Regions from separate parts of the Paenibacillus sp. Cedars genome, predicted to be linked through region 3. Evidence: a T-box and tRNA genes for the amino acid it is inferred to sense, from the RefSeq annotation. Region 3 holds a T-box; the other regions hold tRNA genes.
What was found. A T-box is a leader RNA that pairs with one kind of tRNA and senses whether it is charged. The one in region 3 lies ahead of metG (methionine--tRNA ligase), so its partner is inferred to be a tRNA-Met.
Positions count from the first base shown of each region.

Region 1: it encodes a tRNA-Met, which carries the amino acid that the T-box ahead of metG (methionine--tRNA ligase) is inferred to sense. The anticodon was not compared.
Region 2: it encodes a tRNA-Met, which carries the amino acid that the T-box ahead of metG (methionine--tRNA ligase) is inferred to sense. The anticodon was not compared.

Region 1 is NZ_CP020866.1:465,785-470,803, forward strand. Features, by position in the region: rRNA gene B9D94_RS03655 (23S ribosomal RNA) at 1-1,251, shown strand, start outside; tRNA gene B9D94_RS03660 (tRNA-Asn) at 1,325-1,400, shown strand; tRNA gene B9D94_RS03665 (tRNA-Ser) at 1,404-1,495, shown strand; tRNA gene B9D94_RS03670 (tRNA-Glu) at 1,512-1,586, shown strand; tRNA gene B9D94_RS03675 (tRNA-Val) at 1,652-1,727, shown strand; tRNA gene B9D94_RS03680 (tRNA-Met) at 1,747-1,823, shown strand; tRNA gene B9D94_RS03685 (tRNA-Asp) at 1,855-1,931, shown strand; tRNA gene B9D94_RS03690 (tRNA-Phe) at 2,000-2,075, shown strand; tRNA gene B9D94_RS03695 (tRNA-Thr) at 2,097-2,172, shown strand; tRNA gene B9D94_RS03700 (tRNA-Tyr) at 2,177-2,261, shown strand; tRNA gene B9D94_RS03705 (tRNA-Trp) at 2,268-2,341, shown strand; tRNA gene B9D94_RS03710 (tRNA-His) at 2,364-2,436, shown strand; tRNA gene B9D94_RS03715 (tRNA-His) at 2,483-2,558, shown strand; tRNA gene B9D94_RS03720 (tRNA-Gln) at 2,577-2,651, shown strand; tRNA gene B9D94_RS03725 (tRNA-Gly) at 2,667-2,741, shown strand; tRNA gene B9D94_RS03730 (tRNA-Cys) at 2,753-2,826, shown strand; tRNA gene B9D94_RS03735 (tRNA-Arg) at 2,839-2,915, shown strand; tRNA gene B9D94_RS03740 (tRNA-Leu) at 2,923-3,002, shown strand; gene B9D94_RS03745 (hypothetical protein) at 3,643-3,942, shown strand; gene B9D94_RS03750 (PspA/IM30 family protein) at 4,016-4,693, shown strand; gene B9D94_RS03755 (PspC domain-containing protein) at 4,696-5,019, shown strand, end outside.
Region 2 is NZ_CP020866.1:4,321,431-4,326,449, forward strand. Features, by position in the region: gene ruvB (Holliday junction branch migration DNA helicase RuvB) at 1-840, opposite strand, end outside; gene ruvA (Holliday junction branch migration protein RuvA) at 875-1,492, opposite strand; gene ruvC (crossover junction endodeoxyribonuclease RuvC) at 1,489-1,992, opposite strand; gene B9D94_RS21655 (BofC C-terminal domain-containing protein) at 2,206-2,919, opposite strand; tRNA gene B9D94_RS21660 (tRNA-Pro) at 3,067-3,140, opposite strand; tRNA gene B9D94_RS21665 (tRNA-Leu) at 3,149-3,228, opposite strand; tRNA gene B9D94_RS21670 (tRNA-Arg) at 3,280-3,356, opposite strand; tRNA gene B9D94_RS21675 (tRNA-Gly) at 3,361-3,435, opposite strand; tRNA gene B9D94_RS21680 (tRNA-Lys) at 3,477-3,552, opposite strand; tRNA gene B9D94_RS21685 (tRNA-Asp) at 3,688-3,764, opposite strand; tRNA gene B9D94_RS21690 (tRNA-Met) at 3,798-3,874, opposite strand; tRNA gene B9D94_RS21695 (tRNA-Val) at 3,894-3,969, opposite strand; tRNA gene B9D94_RS21700 (tRNA-Glu) at 4,021-4,095, opposite strand; tRNA gene B9D94_RS21705 (tRNA-Ser) at 4,113-4,204, opposite strand; tRNA gene B9D94_RS21710 (tRNA-Asn) at 4,208-4,283, opposite strand; rRNA gene rrf (5S ribosomal RNA) at 4,294-4,410, opposite strand; rRNA gene B9D94_RS21720 (23S ribosomal RNA) at 4,626-5,019, opposite strand, start outside.
Region 3 is NZ_CP020866.1:5,659,507-5,664,525, forward strand. Features, by position in the region: gene B9D94_RS27285 (glycoside hydrolase family 13 protein) at 1-63, opposite strand, end outside; gene metG (methionine--tRNA ligase) at 1,022-2,662, opposite strand; T-box leader at 2,708-2,978, opposite strand; gene B9D94_RS27295 (sigma factor-like helix-turn-helix DNA-binding protein) at 3,054-3,350, opposite strand; gene B9D94_RS27300 (ArsR/SmtB family transcription factor) at 4,033-4,956, shown strand; gene B9D94_RS27305 (DUF4181 domain-containing protein) at 4,970-5,019, shown strand, end outside.

The DNA of each region.
Region 1 (5,019 bases), 1.2 Mb from region 3:
GAAGAGAATTCTAAGGCGCGCGGAAGAACTCTCGTTAAGGAACTCGGCAAAATGACCCCGTAACTTCGGGAGAAGGGGTGCCTCGGTAGGGTGAATAGCCCGAGGGGGCCGCAGTGAAAAGGCCCAAGCGACTGTTTAGCAAAAACACAGGTCTGTGCGAAGCCGTAAGGCGAAGTATACGGGCTGACGCCTGCCCGGTGCTGGAAGGTTAAGGGGAGCGGTTAGGAGCAATCCGAAGCTGTGAACCGAAGCCCCAGTAAACGGCGGCCGTAACTATAACGGTCCTAAGGTAGCGAAATTCCTTGTCAGGTAAATTCTGACCCGCACGAATGGCGTAACGACTTGGGCGCTGTCTCAACGAGAGATCCGGTGAAATTTTAATACCTGTGAAGATGCAGGTTACCCGCGACAAGACGGAAAGACCCCATGGAGCTTTACTGCAGCTTGATATTGGATTTGGGTACGATCTGTACAGGATAGGTGGGAGCCTTCGAAGCATGAGCGCCAGCTTGTGTGGAGGCGACGTTGGGATACCACCCTGATCGTATCTAGGTTCTAACTTGGTACCGTGATCCGGTGCGAGGACAGTGTCAGGCGGGCAGTTTGACTGGGGCGGTCGCCTCCTAAAGAGTAACGGAGGCGCCCCAAGGTTCCCTCAGAATGGTTGGAAATCATTCGAAGAGTGCAAAGGCATAAGGGAGCTTGACTGCGAGACCTACAAGTCGAGCAGGGACGAAAGTCGGGCTTAGTGATCCGGTGGTACCGCATGGAAGGGCCATCGCTCAACGGATAAAAGCTACCCTGGGGATAACAGGCTTATCTCCCCCAAGAGTCCACATCGACGGGGAGGTTTGGCACCTCGATGTCGGCTCATCGCATCCTGGGGCTGAAGTAGGTCCCAAGGGTTGGGCTGTTCGCCCATTAAAGCGGTACGCGAGCTGGGTTCAGAACGTCGTGAGACAGTTCGGTCCCTATCTGTCGTGGGCGTAGGAAATTTGAGAGGAGCTGTCCTTAGTACGAGAGGACCGGGATGGACGTACCGCTGGTGCACCAGTTGTTCCGCCAGGAGCATGGCTGGGTAGCTACGTACGGAAGGGATAAGCGCTGAAAGCATCTAAGCGTGAAGCCCCCCTCAAGATGAGATTTCCCAACTAGTAAGACCCCTTGAAGACGACGAGGTAGATAGGTTGGAGGTGGAAGTGCAGCAATGCATGGAGCTGACCAATACTAATCGGTCGAGGGCTTATCCAAACATATTTCAATGTGCTGCAACTTCGTTTCGTATCTAGTTTTCAGGTGATTAAGCATCTGAATTGAATATTGTTCCCTGATAGCTCAGTTGGTAGAGCACTCGACTGTTAATCGAGTTGTCACAGGTTCGAGTCCTGTTCGGGGAGCCATACGGAGAGGTGTCCGAGTTGGCCGAAGGAGCACGATTGGAAATCGTGTAGGCGCCAAAAGCGTCTCGAGGGTTCGAATCCCTCTCTCTCCGCCACTATTATTTCAAGCAAGGCCCGTTGGTCAAGGGGTTAAGACACCTCCCTTTCACGGAGGTAACAGGGGTTCGAATCCCCTACGGGTCACCATTATATTCAAAAAAATACTTGCTTCTTGTGCCGAAATTTGGTACGATAAAGGTCGCTTTTGTTACGGAGGCTTAGCTCAGCTGGGAGAGCATCTGCCTTACAAGCAGAGGGTCGGGGGTTCGAACCCCTCAGCCTCCACCATATATACACCTTTTAATGACGCGGGGTGGAGCAGTTCGGTAGCTCGTCGGGCTCATAACCCGAAGGTCACAGGTTCAAATCCTGTCCCCGCAACCAATTTATATCACTTATAGTGATCATACCTTATGGAACTGTGGTGTAGAGGCCTAACATGCCTGCCTGTCACGCAGGAGATCGCGGGTTCGAATCCCGTCAGTTCCGCCATTATTTACAAGCTTCAGGGATAAGATGAGTATCCGATATGGGTTTCGTCGAAGTTCGCGAAGAACTAAGGCTCGGTAGCTCAGTCGGTAGAGCAGAGGACTGAAAATCCTCGTGTCGGCGGTTCGATTCCGTCCCGAGCCACCATGTAATTTTATAATTGTGTATGCCGGTGTAGCTCAATTGGTAGAGCAACTGACTTGTAATCAGTAGGTTGGGGGTTCAAGTCCTCTCGCCGGCACCATTATGGAGGATTAGTGAAGTGGCTAAACACGGCAGACTGTAAATCTGCTCTCTTCGAGTTCGGTGGTTCGAATCCATCATCCTCCACCAGTTTTTAGGGGCATAGTTTAAAGGTAGAACAACGGTCTCCAAAACCGTTGGTGTGGGTTCAATTCCTGCTGCCCCTGCCATTGAATACTTATAATGAACTTGGCGATCGTGGCGAAGGGGTTAACGCACCGGATTGTGGTTCCGGCATTCGTGGGTTCGAGACCCATCGGTCGCCCATTACTTCATTATGATTATTCTCTAGAAAAAACTATTACATTATGGCGATCGTGGCGAAGGGGTTAACGCACCGGATTGTGGTTCCGGCATTCGTGGGTTCGAGACCCATCGGTCGCCCCATAGTTTTTTAAAAAATGTTGGGGATTAGCCAAGCGGTAAGGCAACGGACTTTGACTCCGTCATGCATAGGTTCGAATCCTATATCCCCAGCCATTGATTTTTTAATAAGCGGACGTGGCTCAGCGGTAGAGCATCGCCTTGCCAAGGCGAGGGTCGCGGGTTCGATTCCCGTCGTCCGCTCCATTTTTGTTTCTGGCGCCATAGCCAAGTGGTAAGGCACAGCTCTGCAAAAGCTTTATCCCCAGTTCGAATCTGGGTGGCGCCTCCATTACAAACTTATGTGCCCTTAGCTCAGCTGGATAGAGCGTTTGACTACGAATCAAAAGGTCAGGAGTTCGAATCTCTTAGGGCACGCCATCAGTAAGCCGGTGTGGCGGAATTGGCAGACGCGCGCGACTCAAAATCGTGAGGGAAACCGTGGGGGTTCGAGTCCCTTCACCGGCATCATCAAAAGGAATGCAGACTATAAACGTCTGCATTCCTTTTTTCGTATTGATCTTTTGTTAGGTTAGTTACTCCACGCTAAGCCTCCGTTGCTTTTTATGATAGGGACTGATGTAATGCTCCTCAGTATGTAGGCAGCTCCTGAATTGCACCTAACTGCATGCCTTTAACTGCAAACCTTTAACTGCAAACCTTTAACTGCATACCTTTAACTCCCCCTTTTTAATACACTATCGTATTTCTTTACGTGGTATTAATCCCCTCACTAATCCGGGACACGTTTAATTCCAGTGCTTTCAATCAAATGAATATCTTTGATTTTCTTACAAGGCCTTTGTAAATCAGGACATATTACGCGACCCGCGGTATAGATCCTTTCTAAACCGACACTTTTAGCACTGCTCTAAGGTAATCAGACAGCAGTAGAGCTATGCTCTCGATGGTAATGATACATCCCATGGAATGAGCTTAGAGCAGATCTAGTGTAAGGGTTGGACGCAGGTCTGTAGGTGGCCCCGACTTAGGTCTAGGTTCAAAAACCGTCCGCAGGCCGTTTTAGTTCATCTTGAAATTACCTAGAATAGAGTCATAAGGTTGAACAAAAGAAACAACAATCAAATAACAGAAAGGCGGTGCATAAATGAGGAATTCAAAAGGAAATGGAATAAGTATCCTGTTGATTGGTTTAGGGATATTGGTTCTCCTGGGAATATTCGGTCCTCTGCTCGGATGGTTGTTCAGTCTTCTAATTCCAGTGCTGATGGTCGCTTTGGGATATTACGGGATCCGTAGAGGAAATACCTTAATCGGATGGATTATTCTCGGTATCGGTGTGATCTGGTTGATGGGTAAACTCTCCTGGTTGATCGGTCCGATCTTTGGAATCATCTTAATCATCTACGGGGTGTCCAGATTGAAGAATGGCAGACCACGTTACTGATATAACACAATAATGAATGGCAGGCATAAACAGCCAGATAATGATCGCGATAGAAGAGGAGGACTAAGCCAATATGAGTGTTTTCCGGCGGATAAGAGACATAACCGTTGCAACATTGAATGAAAAGCTTGAACAGAGCCAGGATCCGGTTCGTTTGATCGACCAGTTCCTTCATTCAACCAGACAGGACATTGCAGAAGCAGAGAAACTGCAGCAGCAATGCCAAGTACATTCCAGACAGCTGAAACAGCAGGTGGATCAAGCAGAAACCATGCGCTATAAACGTGAAGAGCAGGCATTGCTCGCACTGAAGGCCGGTGAAGATCATCTTGCCAAACTTGCATTGCAGGAAAAGTTGATCTATGAGGAAAAAATTGAGCAGTACCAAGGCCTGTTATCCTCAAGCCTGGAGTCGCTGAAAGAAATCGATGAACAGCTCGGCGAGCTGCGCATGGAATATCAGACGGTGTACAGCAAACGTCAATATTACGTTGCCCGGGTCGAGACCCTTCGTCTTCAACAAAAAATGAATGAACGTACGGGATCCTACGGCGGCGGTCAAGATGTACCCAAGATGTTCAATCGCCTAGAAGATCGCATCAGTGATTGGGAATTGGAAGCCAGAAGCCTTCGCGATTTACGGCGCATGGGGCAAGAATACATGAATCAGGCTGGTGAATCGGTCTCCACTGTATTGGAAAAGGAACTTGCCCGCTTGAAGCAAAAGCTGAATAACAGCGGAAAGGAGTAAACATGACTAGATTGTACCGTTCCACCCGCGACAAAATGTTCACAGGGTTGATCGGCGGTATATCCGATTATTTCGGAGTCGAATCGACCCTACTCAGAATCATATTTGTAATCAGTATCTTTTTTACAGGCGGTACAACGCTCTTAATATATCTGATTGCATCCCTCGTAGTTCCCAAAGAACCGTATTATCACGATCCGTACGGACCACCACGGGGAAGACAGGGCGGCGGATATCGTTACAACGATAATCCAGGACCAGGTCCAGGCTACAATGGTTACAACGACGGTTATGGACGCCAAGGCTATCCTAATGAACATGGGATC
Region 2 (5,019 bases), 1.3 Mb from region 3:
ACCCACTGGCCCGCCTCGGAAACTTCGAATCATAGCATTAAGCATTTTATGATCGATAAAATCCAAACCCATCGGGTCAATCTGGAGCATCTTCAACGCCTCTTGAGCAATGGCTGGCGTTATCATCCCATCGCCGCGAACCTGGGCGTAATCACGTACTCGCTTCAAGAGCCGGTTAGCGATACGAGGTGTCCCCCTCGATCTCAGGGCAATCTCGTCAGCGGCATCACCTAGTATCTCAATCCCCAAGAGATCCGCATTGCGTGACACGATGTAACTTAGCTCGTCCACCGTATAGAATTCCAACCGGCTAACCACTCCAAAACGGTCCCTAAGCGGCGCAGAGAGCAGCCCAGCCCTGGTTGTGGCGCCTATTAACGTGAACGGCGGCAGATCCAGACGCACAGAGCGTGCGCTTGGCCCTTTGCCAATCATTATATCCAGCGCAAAATCCTCCATGGCCGGATACATCACTTCCTCTACCGTCCGGTGCAGGCGATGGATCTCATCAATAAACAAGACATCCCCTTCCTGCAGATTGGTAAGAAGTGCAGCCAAATCTCCCGGTCGTTCGATTGCCGGACCGGACGTCGTCCGTAGATTAACACCAAGCTCATTGGCAATAATATTAGCCAGGGTCGTTTTGCCAAGCCCCGGTGGGCCGTACAATAACACGTGATCAAGCGCTTCGTTGCGCATTTTTGCAGCTTCGATATATACCTTGAGATTTTCCTTAACCTGATTCTGTCCTATATATTCAGCCAAATAACGCGGACGCAAACTAAGCTCGACAGCCTGTTCGTCCATCATCAGATTGGCGGAAATAATTCGATCGTCCATCTACAAAACTCCTTTCCTGCAGCGATTTCTCTATCTAACCAGCAAATAGCTGCTGCAGCGCCCGTTTCATCAGCACATCGACGGATTCACCGCTGGCCCCAGAATCCTTAATCTTGAGCCAGACCTTGTCCAGTTCACTATCCGTGTAACCCAAAGCCTTCAATCCCTCGCGAGCCTCTGACCATGCCGAACCATCATTCTCCGCTTCCGGTTCCTGTATTGCAAAAAGTCCTGTCATCATCGTCGCATTGCCGAATCCTTCGAGTTTATCCTTAAGATCCAGAATCATGCGCTGCGCTGTTTTCTTACCGATTCCTGGCAGTTTGACGAGAAAGGATACGTTCTCCTGATAGATCGCTGAAACAACATGGTCCGGAGACCCCCCACCCAAAATGCCAAGGGCCACGCGCGGTCCGATCCCCGAAACCTCAATGAGTTTACGGAATAATTTTTGCTCCTCCCTTGACGGGAAGCCAAACAATAGGATCGCATCATCACGCACATGATGGTGTGTATACACCGTCACTGTCCCTTCGGTTTTCGCAAAAGCATACGGATTCGGGCAGAACACGCGGTATCCGACTCCCTGAACATCCAGTACAATATATTCACTTTCTAAGTGGACAACCTGTCCCCGTAAAAAATCGATCATTTTCGCAATACCTCATTTAACTTGGAATTAAGTGTATATGAATGCGCATGACAAATCGCTACCGCCAATGCATCTGCCACATCGTCAGGTTTAGGGATGCTCTGCAGCTTCAGGAACATCCTGACCATCTCCTGAACTTGTTTCTTCTCTGCCTTGCCATAACCGACGATCGCCTGCTTCACCTGCATCGGTGTATACTCTGCAATCGGAAGTCCCCGCTGGATGGCAGCAAGAATGAGAACACCTCTGGCTTGGGATACCGACATGGCCGTCGTTACATTGCGGTTAAAGAACAATTTCTCAAATGCCACAGCCTCAGGCTCGTATTTATCAATAAGCTGCTGCATGCCTTCATATACATGAAGCAGCCTCTCCTCATCCGGTGTATGGGCTTCCGTCTGGATGCAGCCATACTGCACCGGAGTCACCTTGCTCCCAACCTTATCTACAAACCCGAAACCCACAATCGCAATCCCCGGGTCGATCCCTAAAATACGCAAAACCAATCTCTCCTCTGATGAAGCGAACATATGTATCGTTCTCTCATTATAACAAAAGATCGACTTCAGTTGAGGAAAAACTTTAAACCTTTGATTAGCCGTAATATAACTTTCATATTTGCTCTCTCCGGCTGTCCCGGAAACGCAAAAAACTGCCCGAATGATTCGGGCAGTTTTTTATCTTAATTCGGCAAATACAAAAACAGAAACTACTTAAGGGCTTGGCTTCATGACATTCTCGGCCATATCCCGAGCGTAGTCGCTAAAGGTTGACAGTACACTGTTATACTCTTCAATGTCCTGAATACGAATACCGTCTTCTAATTGCTTAATGACATCCTTAGGCAAAGAAGACTCCATCGAACCGACATCAAGCTGAAAAAAGGTTCGCATGACCTTCTCCTCTTCCGGCGGACCATCAAACAGCGTTAAATTGCCTTTGGAATCGACGCTAATATATGCTTGTCTCTTACAAGCTGGCGAAAGATCTGAAATGGTTTGCTCCAGCCAGACTTCGCCTTTATCATCCAACCGTCCCTGCCATAAAGGATTTTTATTCATCAATTCATAAATACCGTCTGGCGTGAGCCGTCCCAAATCTTGTTCTTCGGTGCCACACACATACGTTATGCGAACGTGAACATGTTTCTTACCCTTTGACGTATTCAACTTCTGCATGAATTCCCTTTGATCCTCTATGCGCTCTTCCTGCTTGTCGTCTTCAATCTTCAGGTAGTGCATCGTTTCCACAGCCAGTGGTGTTTCATCTGATGTAGCCGTGAGCAGCTTCTTCATCTGATCTTTTATATTCTGGCCGGACCATATCACGACACCTGCGATCAGAACGATCGCACAAGACCAAATGGCGCGTCTCCAGCGTCTCCAGCGTTTTCTGAACAGTTTCTTGAAAAAATGAAAAACACTCAAGGTAATCCCCTTCTATTCAATGTTTTTCATATTGTGACCGGGACACTGCCAAATTATTCAGCAAAGCATTTATAATTAGAATTATTTTCTACCTGCAACAAAGAAAGACTGCTTTCAGATGATCTGAAAGCAGTCTTTCTATTTGAATCGGGATGACACGATTTGAACATGCGACCCCCTGGTCCCAAACCAGGTGCTCTACCAAGCTGAGCTACATCCCGTTAATAAATGCCGGTGAAGGGACTCGAACCCCCACGGTTTCCCTCACGATTTTGAGTCGCGCGCGTCTGCCAATTCCGCCACACCGGCATAATGAAATTTTGTATGAATCAAATATTTTAATATTTTTTTTAAGAAAAATGGCACGCCCTGAGAGATTCGAACTCCCGACCTTTTGATTCGTAGTCAAACGCTCTATCCAGCTGAGCTAAGGGCGCATAATGGAGCGGACGACGGGAATCGAACCCGCGACCCTCGCCTTGGCAAGGCGATGCTCTACCGCTGAGCCACGTCCGCAATGTAATATGTATTCCATCCTGTACTCACATTGGTAAAAATGGTGAGCCATGAAGGACTCGAACCTTCGACACCCTGATTAAAAGTCAGGTGCTCTACCAACTGAGCTAATGGCTCTTATTACTAAGAGTAAAGAATGGCGGAACTGACGGGATACTCTCTCTTCGTTCGAGACTGCGAAGTCTATGCTAACGAAGATGATGCTTCGACGAACCCAAGTATATGAGTTCTCATCCCTGAAGCTTGTAAGAATGGCGGAACTGACGGGATTCGAACCCGCGATCTCCTGCGTGACAGGCAGGCATGTTAGGCCTCTACACCACAGTTCCATGAGGCTTAATCACTTATTCTAGTGATTAAATTGGTTGCGGGGGCAGGATTTGAACCTACGACCTTCGGGTTATGAGCCCGACGAGCTACCGAACTGCTCCACCCCGCGTCATTAAAAGGTGTATATATGGTGGAGGCTGAGGGGTTCGAACCCCCGACCCTCTGCTTGTAAGGCAGATGCTCTCCCAGCTGAGCTAAGCCTCCAACTGTATTTCATAATGATAGGATTCTCATCCCCAGAAGCAATATAGATAATGGTGACCCGTAGGGGATTCGAACCCCTGTTACCTCCGTGAAAGGGAGGTGTCTTAACCCCTTGACCAACGGGCCATATATGAAGTCCTTGCTGGCGGAGAGAGAGGGATTCGAACCCTCGAGACGCTTTTGGCGCCTACACGATTTCCAATCGTGCTCCTTCGACCAACTCGGACACCTCTCCGTATGGCTCCCCGAACAGGACTCGAACCTGTGACAACTCGATTAACAGTCGAGTGCTCTACCAACTGAGCTATCAGGGAATATGTATTCGCTTGGCGACGTCCTACTCTCCCGGGACCCTGCGGTCCAAGTACCATCGGCGCTGGAAGGCTTAACGGTCGTGTTCGGTATGGGTACGCGTGGAACCCTTCCGCTATCGCCACCAAACGTATATTCAGGATCCGGCATCGCCAAATGCCGTGATCGTCCTCCTTGCAAGTATAACTTGTACACTTCCAATTCAGTTTTGATCACCTGAAAACTAGATACGAAACGAAATTTGCGTGTATTAGATATCCGTAGCATTACCCGATGTGGTATCGGGGTCCCCGAAAAGTATTCGGCATCAGCTTCAACGCTTAGCTTCACTTTTTGGGGTGTTTTTGGATAAGCCCTCGACCGATTAGTATTGGTCAGCTCCATGCATTGCTGCACTTCCACCTCCAACCTATCTACCTCGTCGTCTTCAAGGGGTCTTACTAGTTGGGAAATCTCATCTTGAGGGGGGCTTCACGCTTAGATGCTTTCAGCGCTTATCCCTTCCGTACGTAGCTACCCAGCCATGCTCCTGGCGGAACAACTGGTGCACCAGCGGTACGTCCATCCCGGTCCTCTCGTACTAAGGACAGCTCCTCTCAAATTTCCTACGCCCACGACAGATAGGGACCGAACTGTCTCACGACGTTCTGAACCCAGCTCGCGTACCGCTTTAATGGGCGAACAGCCCAACCCTTGGGACCTACTTCAGCCCCAGGATGCGATGAGCCGACATCGAGG
Region 3 (5,019 bases):
CATAAAACTTCGAGGGTAGATCTGATACGCTACGGCCTCTTTCCACCAAATTCTATCTGTCATTCGTGCACTCCTCGTATGTTGTCCTTGTTTGTTATCGTTTTGCTCTATATGGACTCTAAAAATACATCCTTCATCATTATCCATTGTCTGCGTTCCCCGTCAAGTCCCCATATAAGGTTCCATCTATGGTGTAGAAACTCTGTAATTAGAAATTCGTGAGAATTTCCTGGAAAACAACTAATTATCGTATGTAGCTGTTCAGGCTAGGACCGCTTCGCCTGCTGAATCCGTGGATGATTGAGGTTAAGTTAACAAGGCTATTTCGTGTCCATTCGGACACAGGAGCCGTTATTTGCTTAAAACCACTCTATTTGCGAGTCCAATCGGACACAGGTTCCGTTATTTGCTCAAATCACGGATAAATACCCCGAAAATTGTGAAATAACGGATCTCTTGTCCTCATATCGTTACAAATCAGCAAAAAACAACAAAATAGCGGAACCACGGTCCTCTAAAAACGGCCAATCCATACTTGATCGTAAATGATACCCGTGCTCCCTTGATGAAGCCCTGTTTTTCCCCAAGATCTTGGCGCAAGATACATTAACACCTAGGGTCTCGTAGAAAGTACATAACCCATAAGGCCATTGTACAGAGCACATACACCCTAAGTCATACAGAGCACATAAACCCTAAGGTCCTCATAAAGAGCACATTAGCTCTTAGGGCGATCGTACAGAGCACATCTAACCACTAGGGTCATTGCAGAGTATATAAATCCTAAGGTCATCGTACAGAGTACAAACCCCCAAGGGTCATCCTACAAAGTTACAAAGTACATAAATCCCCCAAGTCATCGCACGGAACACAAAATCCCCTAAAGTCATCATACAAAGCACATAATCCCTAGGACTCGTCGTACGAAGCACATACTCAACGGATTCAGCACCCGCTCTCCCAACTCCATCTGCCTCAACCTTCCTTCAAGATTTAAGGAGGCGGAACCCTTCCGCCCCCCTCAGAAGGACAACCCCTCCAGCCTGCGGGTCTCCTCCTCAATCCGGCTTGTATCGATACGTTCAAACAAGAGCTCCACGTGATGGAGGGGCTCGCCAGCCGGAACATTGCACCAATTCCACGCTGCTGGCTTCAACGAGAGAAAGCCTCTTATTTTCTCACAGGAAAACGGGATAAACGGCTGCAGCAGATTCGTCAGGTTAGCGATGATCTGAACACAGGTGAAGAGGGTATCCCCGCAAGCTTCGCGATCCTCCTTGACCTGAATCCATGGCTTGCGCTCATCAAAATATTTGTTCGCATGACGTACCGTACTAAAAATTAATTCCAGCGCCTCCTTCAATCGCCCCTCTTCGATGAGCGTTCCGGCCTCCCGGTACAATGACTCCATACGTCTCTGCCACTCTTCAGTTATGCGCCCTTCGGGTACCTTCCCGTCAAACGATTTGTTCACAAACACCAAAGTTCGATTCACGAGATTCCCAAAAGCTCCAAGCAGCTCGCCATTATGGCTATGAATGAACTCCCGCCAGGAAAAATCGGTATCCCGCTTCTCGGGACCGTTCGCAATGAGGAAGTAGCGGATCGAATCCGGCTGATAGCGACTTAGCAAATCCGGTACCCAGATCGCCCAGTTCCGACTGGTCGAGAACTTCTTCCCTTCCAGCGTCATGTACTCACAGGAAATGATCCGATCCGGCACATGCAGTCCTCCGGCACCCTTAAGCAGCGCTGGCCAGATCAATGTGTGAAACGGGATATTGTCTTTCCCATGAACATAATAAGCTGTTATATCCTCCCTCTCTTTCAGCCAAAAGGACTCCCAATCGCCGCCCGTTTCCGCGGCCCACTGCTTGCTGGCGGATAGATAGCCGCTTACCGCCTCAATCCATACATAGATTTTCTTATCCTCGAAGCCAGGGACGGGTACATCCACTCCCCAAGTGAGATCCCTCGTCGCCGCCCGGTCCACAAGCCCTTCCTCCAGATATCTTCGAGTCAGCTGGATCGCATTCTCCCGCCAGCCCTTGGCGTTATTCAGGTCATCGGTGAGCTCTCCTTGAAAATGCGACAGCGAAACATAATAATGCTCGGTTGGCCGTTCTACTGGCGGGTTGCCGCAGATTTTGCAGGCTCTGTTACTCAGATCCGACGGATCCAGTAGGGTTGAACAGACGTCGCACTGGTCACCGCGAGCCCTGCTGCCGCATACCGGACAGTCTCCTTCCACATAACGGTCCGGCAGAAACCGCCGATCGGTCTCGCAATACGTCTGCTGGATCGTTTTCCGATACAGATGGCCGTTATCCAGCAGCTTCAGAAACAGCTCCTGAACCACGCCATGATGAAATTCCTGATCGGTTCGCGTATACAAATCGTAGGAAAAACCCAGCTGTTCGAAGCATTTCGCAAACTCTCCATGATACCGATCCGCAATATCCCGAGGCGTTACCCCCTCTTGAATCGCCTGCACCGCCACCGGCGTACCATGGCAATCGCTGCCGGACACATACAACACCTGCTCTCCCTTCGCGCGGAAATAACGTGCTAACACGTCGCCGGGCAGTAAGCTTGCGAGCCTCCCCAAATGTAAGGAACCGTTGGCATAAGGCCAGGCACCGCCGATAAAAATGTTTGTCATATCGTTCATCCTCCTTTTTATGGACAACAAAAAAAGCCCTCATCCCAAAGGGACGAGAGCTTGTCGCTCACGTGGTACCACCCAATTTCATTCATGCCTCGCGGCACTCACCTCTTCGGGTACGGCGCGAATCATCGCGGGTATACCCTAGCATGTTAACGGATGCGGGTTCCGGCACAGCCTACAACCCGCTTACGGGTTTCGGTGCACAGCTCAGAGACCATGTTCCCAAGGTTCTTTCCTTACCCCTTTTCACCAGCCGGGGCTCTCTGTTCAAAGACGTCGCCAAGGTACTCTTTCTCTTCATTGCTTTTGCTTGATTTATTCAAGTTATTGGAGATAATACCCGATCCTAACTCAAGAAGTCAAGAGGAAGGAGGCGAGGCCTTTCTTACTTTCGTCTACCGTCCCGCAGCGCCCCCACTTTCTTGCCCAGCATGATATTCAATTTCTTGCGGGCTCTGCTCATGCGATTCCGTACATTGACAGGCTCAATCTGAAGGACTTCCGCTATTTCCAAGGTGTTGAATTTCTCATAGTAATACAAATACATCGGCTGTCTCAAGGTTTCAGGCAATGCAAGCACAGCGGACAGCAGAGCATCGCCTGGATCCTCACTACCAATAGCCAATTCCGGAGGTGTCTGCATGGTGCATTCGCTTAAACGATCCCTAGAAAGAAAGTCCATCGATATCAGCTCCATTTCGTCATAGGTTGATCCATTCTTCCTTATCACCCCTTTAAGGTTGAACTTAGGCCCGCTTACTGATCGGTCGAAATGGCCTTACATAGCGTAGTTCAGGAGTTGATTGGCCGGTCTTTGAGGACCGTGGTTCCGCTATTTTGCTGTTTTCTGCTGGTTTGTAACATTATGAGGACAAGAGATCCGTTATTTCAGGATTTTCGATGATTAATCCTCGATTCTGGCACATTAACGGAACCTGTGTCCGTGTGGACAGGAAAATAGAGTGGTTTTTAGCGAATAACGGAACCTGTGTCCGAGTGGATAGGAAAATAGAGAGGTTTTCAGCGAATAATGGAACCTGTGTCCGACTGGACGAAAGTGGACCGCAGTGTCAGGAATAAAGCACCCCATGTCGGGTTATCGAGATCAAGCTCCGGACTTGCCTGTATTTCCAAGCCTCTCCAGCCTCCTGATCCCGCTCCATCTGCTGCTGCCGTATGAGGTAATCCACAACAAATCAATTGTTCATCCCCACCTCTCTCCTTTCCCTGCCCATAAGTTCATATTTTTTTGAACTAATTAATTTAGTTCAATTATATACAAACCAATAATAAGTTCAATATTTATTTTTCCCAGGTTGTGGTATCCTAAAAACGGATAGATGAGCCCTTGAAGGAGAATGACCATGACCTTAATCAGAATTGACTATTCGCCTGTTCACGAGCTGGTAACCAGCTTGTTCGCATATACAGACAATAAAAATCAACTGCACGATCTCGGCAATAAATGGAGGAAGGAAATTGAGAAGAAGCTGCCTGCATCTTTTAAGAAGAAGCTGGAAGAGCTGAACCTGTACGAAACCATTGCTTATCTGCATCTGATCATTGTCGACAGCCCGGAAAAAGACAACGTCGAGCGGTTTCTCAGCTGGTTCAAAAGCTTAGGCGAAGGTCAGTTGTATGAGCTCTTGGCGCCTTATCTTGAGGATGGAATACCCATGGGGCTTAAAACGTTCCGTGACCTTAGCCATGAGATCATGTTAGAGTGGCAACAGGCCTATACCATCCCGCCTGAGATTCATGAATTACTGGGGCGCTCCGCCGCACGTATGGAACAATTGAAGCCACAACTTTCATACATCGATCTGATTGATGAAGCAACGAGCGGCATTGTGCTGGATTCCTCAGACGAATACAACGGCCTGCTTCTCATCCCCACCTATCACATCAAGCCGCTGAACCGGCTGGACTTTGTGAGCAATCAACTCATCGTTAGCTATGCCGTAGACGATGAGCAGATTGACGAGGATACACCAACCAATCAGCTGCTGCGCATGACCAAGGGATTGGCTGACGAGAAGAGGCTGACGCTGCTGCACATTTTGGCTAACGGACCGGTCACATTTACCGAATTGCAGCAGAAGACCAAGCTCTCCAAGAGCAATCTCCACTATCACCTGTCCCTGCTCAAAACCGCGGGGCTCTTGCGAATGCATTTCAAAATGCCAAACGAAAAATATAAATACAGCGCAAGACCCGAGTCATTCAATCAACTGAAGGGTTTACTGGAGTCTTATGTGTTCGGACTTACAGGCTACAATGATCGGTGAGGAGGAATAATGGGTGTTTATCATCTTTGTAGGTGCGGTCCTCGGCGTCATGCAAACGTTATT